3 regions of the Pseudomonas sp. EB271-G4-1 genome follow, and region 2 is predicted to be linked to each of the others. Evidence: predicted binding sites of a transcription regulator. Region 2 holds the regulator's gene; each other region holds the start of a gene.

What was found. Region 2 encodes sigma-54, which starts transcription at its own class of promoters, with help from an activator protein. Its sites were predicted from a motif close to ANTGGCATNNANNTTGCTNT; they were not measured.
Region 1: the regulator sigma-54 is predicted to act here: its motif matches at 1,828-1,847, upstream of nirB (nitrite reductase large subunit NirB).
Region 3: the regulator sigma-54 is predicted to act here: its motif matches at 1,926-1,945, upstream of AC3WWR_RS17950 (circularly permuted type 2 ATP-grasp protein).

Annotation. Positions count from the first base shown of each region.
Region 1 is NZ_JBYTEO010000013.1:98,632-102,751, reverse strand. Features, by position in the region: gene nirB (nitrite reductase large subunit NirB) at 1-1,614, opposite strand, end outside; gene AC3WWR_RS09280 (YbdD/YjiX family protein) at 3,104-3,304, opposite strand; gene AC3WWR_RS09275 (SCO family protein) at 3,545-4,120, shown strand, end outside.
Region 2 is NZ_JBYTEO010000029.1:81,683-85,802, forward strand. Features, by position in the region: gene lptA (lipopolysaccharide transport periplasmic protein LptA) at 1-531, shown strand, start outside; gene lptB (LPS export ABC transporter ATP-binding protein) at 531-1,256, shown strand; gene AC3WWR_RS16405 (RNA polymerase factor sigma-54) at 1,441-2,934, shown strand; gene hpf (ribosome hibernation-promoting factor, HPF/YfiA family) at 3,010-3,318, shown strand; gene ptsN (PTS IIA-like nitrogen regulatory protein PtsN) at 3,331-3,795, shown strand; gene rapZ (RNase adapter RapZ) at 3,798-4,120, shown strand, end outside.
Region 3 is NZ_JBYTEO010000034.1:30,238-34,357, reverse strand. Features, by position in the region: gene AC3WWR_RS17955 (alpha-E domain-containing protein) at 1-471, opposite strand, end outside; gene AC3WWR_RS17950 (circularly permuted type 2 ATP-grasp protein) at 484-1,893, opposite strand; gene AC3WWR_RS17945 (ribonuclease E inhibitor RraB) at 2,195-2,539, opposite strand; gene AC3WWR_RS17940 (hypothetical protein) at 2,738-2,971, opposite strand; gene AC3WWR_RS17935 (PLDc N-terminal domain-containing protein) at 3,057-3,248, opposite strand; gene AC3WWR_RS17930 (hypothetical protein) at 3,331-3,861, opposite strand; gene AC3WWR_RS17925 (methyl-accepting chemotaxis protein) at 4,040-4,120, shown strand, end outside.

The DNA.
Region 1 (4,120 bases), on a different contig from region 2:
CAGGATCGAGCCCACCGCCGGCTTGCACACGTCGCAACCGGTGTGGCCACGGCCATGCTTGGCCAGCAATTCTTCGAAGCTGATCACCCCTTCTACCCGTACCAGCGCATACAGCTCCTGGCGAGTGTAGGCGAAGTGTTCGCACAGGCTCTTGTCGACGCTGACCCCACGGGCAATCAGCTCATGTTCGAAGACTTGCTTGAGCAACCCGGCGCAACCGCCGCAGCCGGTGCAGGCCTTGGTCTGCGACTTGAGCAGGCCAAGGTCGGTGCAACCGCCGTCGATGGCCGAGCAGATGGCGCCCTTGGTCACGTTGTGGCACGAGCAAACCGTGGCCGTTTCCGGCAAGGCGCCAGGCCCCAGGGTTGGTGCACCTTCGGACGACGGCAGGATCAACGCGGCGGGTTCGGCCGGCAAGGCGATCGCGTTCTGCATGTATTGCAACAGCGTGTCGTAATAGCTGTTGTCGCCGATCAGCACTGCACCGAGCACGTGTTTGCCGCTGGCATCCACCACCAGGCGGCGATAGCTGGCCGTGGTTTCGTCGATGAACTGATAGCTGCGCGCGCCAGGCGTATTGGCGTGGGCGTCGCCGATGGAGCCAACGTCGACGCCCAGCAGCTTGAGCTTGGTCGACATGTCGGCACCCTGGAACGGCTCGGCGGCATCGTCACACAGGCGCGCGGCGACACTGCGGGCCATCTGGTAACCCGGCGCGACCAGGCCGAACAGGCTGCCGTTCCAGGACGCGCATTCACCGATGGCGTAGATGTTCGGGTCACAGCTCAGGCAGGTGTCATCGATCACCACGCCACCGCGCGGGCCGATCTCCAGCGCGCATTGCCGGGCCAGCGCATCCTGGGCGCGGATACCGGCGGAGAACACGATCAGGTCGGTTTCGAGGAATTCGTCGTTGGCGAAGTTCATCCGGTAGCGGTACTGCTCGCCAGCGCTGATCGATTGCGTGGCGCGGGACAGGTGCACGCCGACGCCAAGGCGCTCGATCTGCGCCTTGAGCGCCAGGCCACCCAGATCATCCAGTTGCACCGGCATCAGGCGCGGGGCAAATTCCACCACGTGCGCTTCGAGCCCCAGGCTTTTCAGGGCGTTGGCGGCTTCAAGGCCCAGCAAGCCACCGCCGACCACCACACCGCGCCGGGCATTGGCCGCCGCGGCACGAATGGCATCGAGGTCTTCCAGGGTGCGATAGACCAGGCGCGAATCGCCTTCGGCGCCTTCGATCGGCGGCACGAACGGATAGGAGCCGGTGGCCAGGACCAGCTTGTCGTAGGCCACGCAACCTTGAGCGGTGATCACCTGGCGCCGGGCGCGGTCGATTTCCAGCACCGGTATCCCCAGGTGCAACGTGACGCCTTGGGTCTCGTACAGCGCCGCGTCACTGAGTGCCAGCGACTCGGCGTCGCGACCGGAAAAGTACTCGGACAGATGCACGCGGTCGTAGGCACGCATTGGTTCTTCGCTGAAGACATGCAGCCGATAGCGGTCAAGGGCGCCACGTTCGATCAACTGCTCGACACAATGATGCCCGACCATGCCATTGCCGATCACGACCAGCGTTTGCTGTTTGTTCAAAGTGGCTACATTGGAATTCATAAACGACACCTGCCCTAAGCCCATCACGGTGAAAAAAAGCAAAAAAAAACGCCTGAAACCTTGCGGTTCCAGGCGTCTTTGCCTGTTCTTTTGCGGTGTTGAAAACCAGACGGCCATGCCTGATCCACCGATGTTGCCCACGACCTGTGCGGCCAGTCGATCGTCGTTGACCGAGAGGGCTGCCCATCTTTTTCAGAGGGGCTTGATGGGGTTTATGCAGGGTTTGTGCCAGCCGAACGCAAGAAGACATCATGGTGGTGCAGACGTGAGTGTTTAGTCCTTGCTGGCCGCCAGATTGGCAGGTTTTTGGCGAAATGAATGGTGCTGCCAGTGGTAAATGTCGCAGAGAAAAATGCATCGGCAACCCGCTTCGCACTGGTGCACGCTTTCGGTCACCGCGCTTTAAAAGTGCGCAAAACCTGTAGGAGCGAGCATGCTCGCGATGAACCTGAGAGCGCCGAGGGGTGTCAGGTGCCCAGCGGCCGCCTCGTCGTTGCGTTGGCTTTTGATTTTCTTACCCCCTCACGCCATGAGCCTGTCCGTCAACCTGTGACGATTGCCATCGGCGCTTCTACCAACGTTGATCCATGATGCGTCGAAGCCTGTGGGCGATGTTGTTGGAGTACATATCCATTGCTGCGGTAACGGCCGCTTATGGTTTCGCCCTTACGGCGACTCCCTTTTTCAAACGCCAAAAAGGAAGCAAAAGGCTTTGCCCCACCACTCGGTGCCTCGCTGGGGCTCGGCATGCCCTCTCTCCGGCATTGCTCCGTGGGTCGCCGCGATGGGCCATCCCTGGCCCAGCGCGGCTAAACCGGCGTCCTGCCGGTTTCCCCACTGCGCAATGCCTGCGTTCGGCCATCGTGGTTAACGGGGCACCCAGATCAAAAGCCAAAGCGAGGCGGCCTGACAGCCGACCTGATTTCAAGTGAGCACGTACCCCTGTAGGAGCGAGCCTGCTCGCGATGGACGTCAACGATAACCCGCCCTGTCTGGATGAACGCGCCGCCTGGAAGTCCATCGCCAGCAGGCTGGCTCCCACAATGGGATCGCGGACAGACCTGCAATCAGGTCGGCTGTCAGGCCGCCTCGCTTTTGCGTTTGATCTTGATCTGGCTTTTGATTTTCTTGCCCCCTCGAGAGGCCGAGTGGAGGTTCTGCGCAGTGGGTAAACCGGCATGGATGCCGGTTTAGCCGCGCTGGGCCAAGGATGGCCCATCGCGGCGACCCACGGAGCAGGACCGGAGCGAGGGTATGCCGAGCCCTAGCGAGGCACCGAACGCCAGGGGCAAGAGCCCTTGGTTACTTGGGGCCGGGCGGCGTTCCGTTCTTCCAAGTGACTCGCTGTAAGAGCGAAACCCTAGGTGGCCGTTACCGCAGGAATGGATATGTACTCCGTCAACAAACAATAGGTCGGCTGTCAGGACGCCTTCGCTGGCAAACCAGCTCCCACAGTGGGTCGGGCCCGTAAGCGGGGTAGTTTTCAGCGTCAGCAACACCGCGTATTACATTTCCCGCGCCCAAAACGGGCGTCCTGACGCTCACGGAAAAACGCCTCGTAGGTCATCACCGGCTCGCCCGGATGGCTGATCGCCCTCTGTGCGACATAGTTGTCGTAATCGGGAACGCCCACCATCAAACGCGCGCTCTGGCTAAGGAAACTGGCGGCTTGCTGCAATTTGCGGATCATGGCAGTGCTCTCGATGAGATTTGGACAGCCCGATATAACCCCACTGATGTATCTGCAATGTGTCCGCTTCCCGGCCAATTGTATTTTCATGTATTCAAGCCCCCGCGACCTTTTGGCGCATGACCGGCTGGCCATCGATTGACCGCCAACGGGCAACAGTTTGTTAACATCCCTGCGCTTTTTTTCGCCTGATCCGTCAGGCACTGTGTTTTCTCTGTTGCACACAGGAAGCTTTTTTCCATGAGTACGTTGTATTCCCGCCGCACAGTCCTGCAAGGCATGAGCCTGTTGAGCCTCGGCCTGCTCGCCGGCTGCGATGACAGCAGCAAGCTGTCGTTCAAATACGGCAAGGACCTGAGCGACAAGATCATGGGCCGCTCCTTCAAGCTCAAGGACACCGAGGGCGAAACCCGGATGCTCGGCAGCTACCAGGGCATGATGCCGATGATCTTCTTCGGCTTCACCCAATGCCCGGCGGTCTGCCCGACCACGCTGGCCCGCGCCGCCCAGGCGAAAAAACTGATGGGCCGCGATGGCGAGCGCCTGCAAGTGATCTTCATCACCCTGGACCCTGAGCGCGATACACCCGAGTTGCTCGACAAATACGTAAAGGCCTTCGACCCGAGTTTCGAGGCGCTGTACGGCACCCTGGAAGAAACCGCCGCCACCGCCAAGGAGTTCGGCGTATTCTTCGAGAAAGTCCCAAGCGGCGATACCTACACCCTGTCCCATACCGCGACCAGCTTCGTGTTCGACTCCCGTGGCAATTTGCGCCTCGGCCTGTCCGCGTCCCTTACCGCTCAAGAGTGCGCAGAA
Region 2 (4,120 bases):
CTCCCTATTTTGCTCAGTCTGGGCGCAGCACTGGGAAGCGTGAGCGCCTGGGCTCTGCCGGACGATCAGCAGCAACCCATCCGCATCCAGGCCGACGACGCCCAACTGGACGACAAGAACGGTGTGGCCACCTATACGGGCGATGTGGTCATCACCCAGGGCTCGATCATTGTCAAGGGCAACAAGGTGACCATGACCCGCGCCCCCGATGGCGACGTCGACGTGGTGACCTCGGTGGGTAACCTGGCCTACTTCGAGCAACTGCAGACCGCAGGCGACACCAAGCCCGTGCAGGGATGGGGCGTGACCATCCAGTACCTCGCCAAGCAAAATCGTGTCGTGCTGATCGACCGCGCCAAGGTCATCGACAAGGACAGCAACGTCACTCAAGGCGAGAAAATCGTCTATGACACCGAGAAAAAGCTGGCCAGCGCCGGTCGCGCAACGGGCAGCAAGGTGACCGAGTCGCGTCCGCGCATCGACATGGTGATCCAGCCGAAAAAGAAAACCGACGAGCAAAAGGCCCCTTAATGGCAACTCTGAAAGCCCAGCACCTGGCCAAGAGCTACAAGAGCCGCCAGGTCGTGCGAGACGTCAGCCTGTCCATCGACAGCGGCCAGATCGTCGGCCTGCTCGGCCCCAACGGCGCCGGCAAGACCACCTGCTTCTACATGATCGTCGGCCTGGTACAGGCTGATCAGGGGCGCGTGCTGATTGATGACCTCGATGTCAGCCACCAGCCGATGCACGGTCGTGCCAAGGCGGGTATCGGTTATCTGCCGCAAGAAGCGTCGATCTTCCGCAAACTCTCCGTGGCCGACAACATCATGGCCATCCTCGAGACCCGCAAGGAACTCGACAAGGCCGGTCGCCGCAAGGAACTGGAAAGCCTGCTGCAGGAGTTCCACATCAGCCACATCCGCGACAACCTCGGCATGAGCCTGTCCGGTGGCGAACGCCGTCGCGTGGAAATCGCCCGGGCACTGGCCACCAACCCGAAATTCATCCTGCTCGACGAACCGTTCGCCGGCGTTGACCCGATCTCCGTGGGTGACATCAAGCAGATCATCCACCACCTCAAGGCCAAGGGCATCGGCGTACTGATCACCGACCACAACGTCCGCGAAACCCTGGATATCTGCGAAACCGCCTATATTGTCAACGATGGTCAACTGATCGCCGAAGGCGACGCTGAAACCATCCTGGCCAATGACCTGGTGAAAGAAGTGTACCTGGGGCATGAATTCCGCCTGTAAGCATCGCGGTGTCCGGCGAGTCGGCAGAGCGCTTGGCGCAATAAAAAATCAACCTTTTTTTATTGTTACAGCGCTCTAGGCAAACGCCGCGGTTTCGGGCATATAATTTGCTTATGTTTGGCGCTCCGGCGCCCTGTAGTGGATGGCGCATGTGCGCCGGCGAATAAGGTGTTAAGCCCCTGCCATGAAACCATCGCTAGTCTTGAGAATGGGCCAGCAGCTGACGATGACACCGCAGCTGCAACAGGCCATCCGCCTGCTCCAATTGTCGACCCTGGACCTGCAACAGGAAATCCAGGAGGCCCTGGAGTCCAATCCGATGCTCGAGCGCCAGGAAGAAGGCGACGACTTCGACAATTCCGACCCGCTGGCCGACAACGCCGAACACAAACCCAGTACCGACACCCAGGAACCCTCCTACCAGGAAAGCGCCACGACCGTCGATAATATCGAGGAAGGCGACTGGAACGAGCGCATTCCCAACGAACTGCCTGTCGACACCGCCTGGGAAGACGTCTACCAGACCAGCGCCAGCAGCCTGCCGAGCAACGATGACGACGAGTGGGATTTCACCACCCGCACATCAGCCGGCGAGAGCCTGCAAAGCCACCTGCTGTGGCAATTGAACCTGGCACCGATGTCCGACACCGATCGCCTGATCGCCGTGACCCTGATCGACTGCATCAACAACCAGGGCTACCTGGACGAGACGCTGGAGGAAATCCTCGAAGCCTTCGATCCGGAACTGGACATCGAACTGGACGAAATCGAAGCCGTCCTGCACCGCATCCAGCAATTCGAACCTGCCGGCATCGGCGCACGCAACCTGGGTGAATGCCTGCTGTTGCAATTGCGCCAACTGCCCGCCAAGACGCCTTGGCTGGCCGAAGCCAAGCGCCTGGTCACTGACTATATCGACTTGCTCGGCAGCCGCGACTACAGCCAGCTGATGCGCCGCATGAAGCTCAAGGAAGATGAGCTGCGCCAGGTGATCGAGCTGGTCCAGAGCCTCAACCCGCGCCCGGGCTCGCAAATCGAGTCGACCGAAGCCGAATACGTGGTTCCGGACGTGATCGTGCGCAAGGATAACGAACGCTGGCTGGTGGAGCTCAACCAGGAGTCGGTGCCCCGCCTGAGGGTCAACGCCCAGTATGCGGGCTTCGTTCGTCGTGCCGACACCAGCGCCGACAACACCTTCATGCGCAATCAACTGCAGGAAGCCCGCTGGTTCATCAAGAGCCTGCAAAGCCGCAACGAAACCCTGATGAAAGTGGCCACGCAGATCGTCGAGCATCAGCGCGGCTTCCTGGAGTATGGCGACGAAGCCATGAAGCCATTGGTCCTGCATGACATCGCCGAAGCGGTCGGCATGCATGAGTCGACGATTTCGCGGGTTACCACGCAGAAATTCATGCATACCCCTCGGGGCATTTATGAACTGAAATACTTTTTCTCCAGTCACGTCAGCACCTCCGAGGGCGGAGAATGCTCGTCCACGGCGATTCGCGCGATCATCAAAAAACTGGTGGCGGCGGAAAATCAGAAAAAGCCGTTGAGTGACAGCAAGATCGCTGGTTTACTGGAGGCACAAGGCATTCAGGTGGCTCGCCGCACCGTCGCCAAGTACCGCGAATCCCTCGGGATCGCGCCTTCGAGCGAACGCAAGCGGTTGATGTAGGGCCACGCCACAGCGTTCCAGTGGCAGATCATCTGGATCTGCCGCTTTATGCACTGGCAACGAAGGAGAAGCTGTATGCAAGTCAACATCAGTGGACACCAACTGGAAGTGACCAAGCCCCTGCGTGAATACGTCGAGCTCAAGTTCAAGAAGCTCGAGGGGCATTTCGACAAGATCACCAACGTGCAAGTCACGATGTGCGTCGAAAAGTTGAAGCAGAAAATCGAAGCCACGCTGCATATACCCGGCAATGAGGTCGTCGCCAACGCGGAACATACCGATATGTACGCGGCAATCGACGCACTGACCGACAAGCTGGATAAACAACTCAAAAAGCATAAGGAAAAGACTCAGAGCCTCCTCCAGGGCGCTACGGGTCGTTAACACTCCCAACCCATGATCCGACTTGAAAGCATCCTGACCCCCGGCCGTTCCCTGGTGAACGTGCCGGGCGGCAGTAAAAAGAAAGCCCTCGAGCAAATTGCCAACCTCATCCATCGCGAAGTGCCGGATCTGGCCATGCAGGATGTTTTCGAGAGCCTGGTCGCCCGTGAAAAACTCGGCTCCACCGGCTTTGGTAATGGCATCGCCATTCCCCACTGCCGTCTAAAGGGCTGTGATGCGCCCATCAGTGCCTTGATGCATCTGGACGCCCCTATCGATTTCGACGCCATCGACGGCGCTCCGGTTGACCTGTTGTTCGTGCTACTGGTCCCGCAAGCCGCTACCGATGCGCACCTTGAGTTGTTGCGCCAGATTGCCAGCATGCTCGACCGCAAGGACGTGCGCGACAAACTGCGCAACGCTGCGAGCAATCAAGCCTTGTATCAGGTTGTCCTGGACGAGCAAAACGGGCAGTAATCATGCGCTTGATCATCGTCAGCGGCCGCTCCGGCTCAGGTAAAAGTACCGCCCTCGACGTCCTCGAGGACAACGGCTACTACTGCATTGACAACCTGCCTGCCGGGTTGCTGCCTGAACTGGCCGAGCGAGCGCTGATACACACCGAACTGGCACAGCCACTGGTTGCCGTGTCCATCGATGCTCGCAACCTGCCAAGCCACTTGTCGCGGTTCCCCGAGTTACTGGCAGAAGTGCGCAGTCGCCACATCCAGTGCGATGTCCTCTACCTGGATGCCGACGAAGAAACCCTGCTCAAACGTTTCTCGGAAACCCGTCGGCGTCA
Region 3 (4,120 bases), on a different contig from region 2:
GTTGCGCATGATGGTGCCGTAGGACGCACCACGGAACAGATGGGAACGTTCCTTGATCCACTCGCAGAAACGGCTCATGCCGTAGCGGCCCAGGCCCTGTTCGGCGATGCCGCGAATCTCCAGCCAAGTGGCGTTGATGTTTTCCCACATGTCGGCGGTGATGCGGCCACGTACCGCGTGGGCACTGGCCCGTGCGGCCCCGAGGCAACTGTAGATGCTGGCCGGGTTGGCCGCGTCCAGGGCAAAGAAATGCAACAACCTTTCGGCATGCAGCTCGCCGTGGCGTTCGAGATAATCATCCAGCGTGCCGGTAATCAGCAACGGCATGGCCAACTCGTGCAGGCCGTTCCCACGGCCATCCTGGGGCATCAGCGACAGCGAATAACTGATGTCGAGCATCCGCGCGAGGTTTTCCGCCCGCTCCAGGTAACGCGACATCCAATACAAATCCGAGGCAGTTCTACTTAACATGTCAGGCTTCCTTCAATCCTCAACCACCCAGGTGTCCTTGGTTCCGCCGCCCTGGGAGGAATTCACCACCAGGGAGCCTTCGCGCAGGGCGACACGGGTCAAGCCGCCGGGCACGACCCGGGTTTCGCGGCCAGACAGTACAAACGGACGCAGGTCGATATGGCGTGGCGCGATGCCGCTTTCGACAAAGGTCGGACAGGTCGACAGCGACAGTGTCGGCTGTGCGATGTAGGCATGGGGCTTGGCGATGATGCGCGCGCGGAAGGCTTCGATTTCCGCTGCGCTCGCCGCGGGCCCCACCAGCATTCCGTAGCCGCCGGAGCCCTGGGTTTCCTTGACCACGAGCTCCGGAAGGTTGGCCAGGACGTGGGACAGCTCAGAAGGATTGCGACACTGCCACGTGGGTACGTTTTTCAGGATCGGTTCTTCGTCCAGGTAGAAACGGATCATGTCGGTGACGAATGGATACACCGATTTGTCGTCTGCCACCCCGGTTCCGATGGCGTTCGCCAACACGACATTGCCCGAACGATAGGACGACAGCAGGCCGGGCACGCCCAGCATCGAGTCGGGATTGAACGCCAGCGGGTCAAGGAACGCATCGTCGAGACGGCGGTAAATCACATCGACGGCTTTCGGCCCGTCGGTGGTGCGCATGAACACCTTGTCGTCACGCACGAACAGGTCCGCACCCTCCACCAGCTCCACGCCCATTTCTCGCGCCAGGAATGCATGCTCGAAGAAGGCGCTGTTGAAGCGCCCCGGCGTCAGCACCACGACACTCGGATTTTCGATCGGGCTTGAGCTTTTCAGGGTGTCGAGCAACAGGTTCGGGTAATGGTCGATGGGGGCAATGCGCTGGGCCGCAAACAACTCGGGGAACAGGCGCATCATCATCTTGCGGTCTTCGAGCATGTAGCTGACGCCGCTCGGTGTACGAAGATTGTCTTCGAGCACGTAGTACGTGCCGTCGCCGTCGCGCACCAGGTCGACGCCGGAAATGTGCGAATAGATATCCCGATGCAGGTCCAGGCCTTGCATCGCCAACTGGTACTGCTCGTTGGCCAGCACCTGCTCGGCCGGAATGATCCCGGCCTTGATGATGCGCTGCTCGTGGTAAAGGTCGGCGAGAAACATGTTCAACGCCTTGACCCGCTGGATACAGCCGCGCTCGACCACGCGCCATTCACTGGCGGGGATACTGCGCGGGATGGTGTCGAAGGGAATCAGGCGCTCTGTGCCCTGCTCATCACCGTAGAGCGTGAAGGTAATCCCGGCGCGATGAAACAGCAGATCGGCCTCGCGTCGCCGTTGTGCCAGAAGCTCGTCAGGCGTCTCGGCCAGCCAACGGGCAAACTCCCGATAATGCGGGCGGACCTGGCCGCCAGCGTCGTACATCTCATCAAAATAGGTGCGGATCATGCCGTACTCCTTGTCACCCGGACATACAGGCCTTCGCAAGGCCCGTGCCATCGGCAGAAACGCTTTGATTTCAATCGGTTGGATAATCACCACGCGAGCGCCGCACCAATCCTGTGCGGCAAATGCCCCCACCTGACGGCCCCCGCTTCATTGCAAGGCGTTGTCGTCGCCCATCACCAGCATAGACCGTAGGCGCCGGCTTGCCGGCGAACGGGTCGGCCTTGTTCGATTGCCATCGACAAAAACGAAAACGGCCAACCCGAAGGTTAGCCGTCATTGCTGGTTGTAACTGTTCATAGGTTTATGCGAGTCGCCCTCGTACCTCCTGTTTCACACCCCAGCCTTCGATGATGCCGCCCAGAGGCTCGACCACTGCCTCGAAACCCTGTTCGAAATCGCCAATGTCGTCGTAGGTCGCATACATGACCTTGCACAACTCCAAAGCCCAGGCGCCATCGTCGCGCACACTGATTTGCGCATCCAGGGATTCACCACGGTGAAAATGACCTGCCGCCCTGCGTGCCCGCTCCTCGTCCGGGAAAATGGCGTAGAACTCGATGGGATGGAACCGGGAAAAATCAAAACCGCCTTCTTTCATGCGGCGCAACACACTGCTGCTGATGTCTTCTTGATAGGCTGTGCTCATGAAACGTCCTCCTCAAACTGATGGATAGACTTTCCGTACTCCCTTGTGCGAACCCAAGGGTGCGCGCGACGGGAAACAAGCATGGAGCTGACAAGACCAGACCTTAGCGATCCATTCGCTGATCTCGCTTGCAGAGTAGCCCCAAGATAGAGCCGCTGCCAAGGCCTGGTTCTGCTGTAGTCGATAACGAGAAGAGGTTCAGACGGGGGTGATGCTGCGAATTTCAATACTGTTCTGGGCCTTCAGGCTTTTGACGCCTGCATCCGGGGTGCGGCCCTCATAGTCGTTCAGATCCAGTTCGGCGGCCACGGGAAGCAATCGCGCCTTGATGAGTTTGGCGGCCTCTTCGTGACTCGGGCACTCCTCGCACTCGAATTCTTCATCGATTACTTCACCATGATCATCCACGAAAGTGACTTTCCACCTTTGCATCGGTGCCTCCTCGATAAAACCCATGGATGGGCTTACACCTATCTCGACCTCGGGCGCCGGGCAATGTTCCGGCGAGTGTTTCGCTTCAGATGCGCACATTTCCTCGTGGGCCCGCAATGGCCCAGATGATCAGGCCCAGGACCGGCAGCAACAGGATCAACAGCACCCAGAAGATTTTCATTCCGGTCTCGGCGCCACTTTTCAGCACGTTGATGATTGCCCAGATATCCAGGGCAAGAATGATCAAGCCAACCAGGCTATTGAACGTGGAACCCATGATGACGCTCCTGAAGAGTGATATGCCCTCTTAGGATAGCCCGCCGTGAACAGGGTTCCCTTTTTTTGACAGCTTTAGCGGTTCAGACGTGGATCGCCACTTTCAAGGCTTCCAGCGATGGCGCAGCGGCGATGCCGACTTGCGCGCACAGTTCGAGCACCCGAGGCACGGCATTGCCATAGACCAGCACCACTTGCAGTTCATCGTCCAGCAGTTGGCTGAAGTTCATCAGCGTGTAGCCACCGTTTTCCTTGTTCAGGCTGCTCATCTGCACCTGGATGCGATTCAGTGCGGTCAGGGCTTCGGTCCTGGCCAACTGCTTGGGCTTGAGATTGAACTCAACCCCCGGGCCGAACGAGGCGACGATCTGGGCAAACAGGTCCACATAGGTGTCGGCCTGAAACAGCACGGTATCGGGCAAGCTGCCAACCACGACCCACTCACCCAGCGGGATCGGGAAGCTGTCGTCGTAGTTGATGTCCGGGTTGGCGCTCAGGAAAGCCGCTGGATCAGCGTAAGCCTGGGCCGCTTCATCAGCGACTTTCTCGATTTCGTCATCGGCCATGCACCCGGAGCTGATGTTGCTGATGAGTTCGATGAGGGCGGCTTTCATGGGGGCGGATCCTGTAGCTGGTAAATTTTCAGGGCGCGCAGGATAGCGCATTACGCCCTGCGATGGCGTCTTGCAAGCAAGCCTCGCAATCTTGACCTGCATCAAGCGTTCAGCCCAACAATAGCGGCACAATAATGGCACCTTGCCAAAACTGTTTCCGCTATCAGAGAAGACCTCCATGGGTGCCTGGCTTAGCAACATCTCGCTGAAGTACAAATTCTGGGCGGTGAACGCCGTCGCTTTCGTCACCACGCTACTG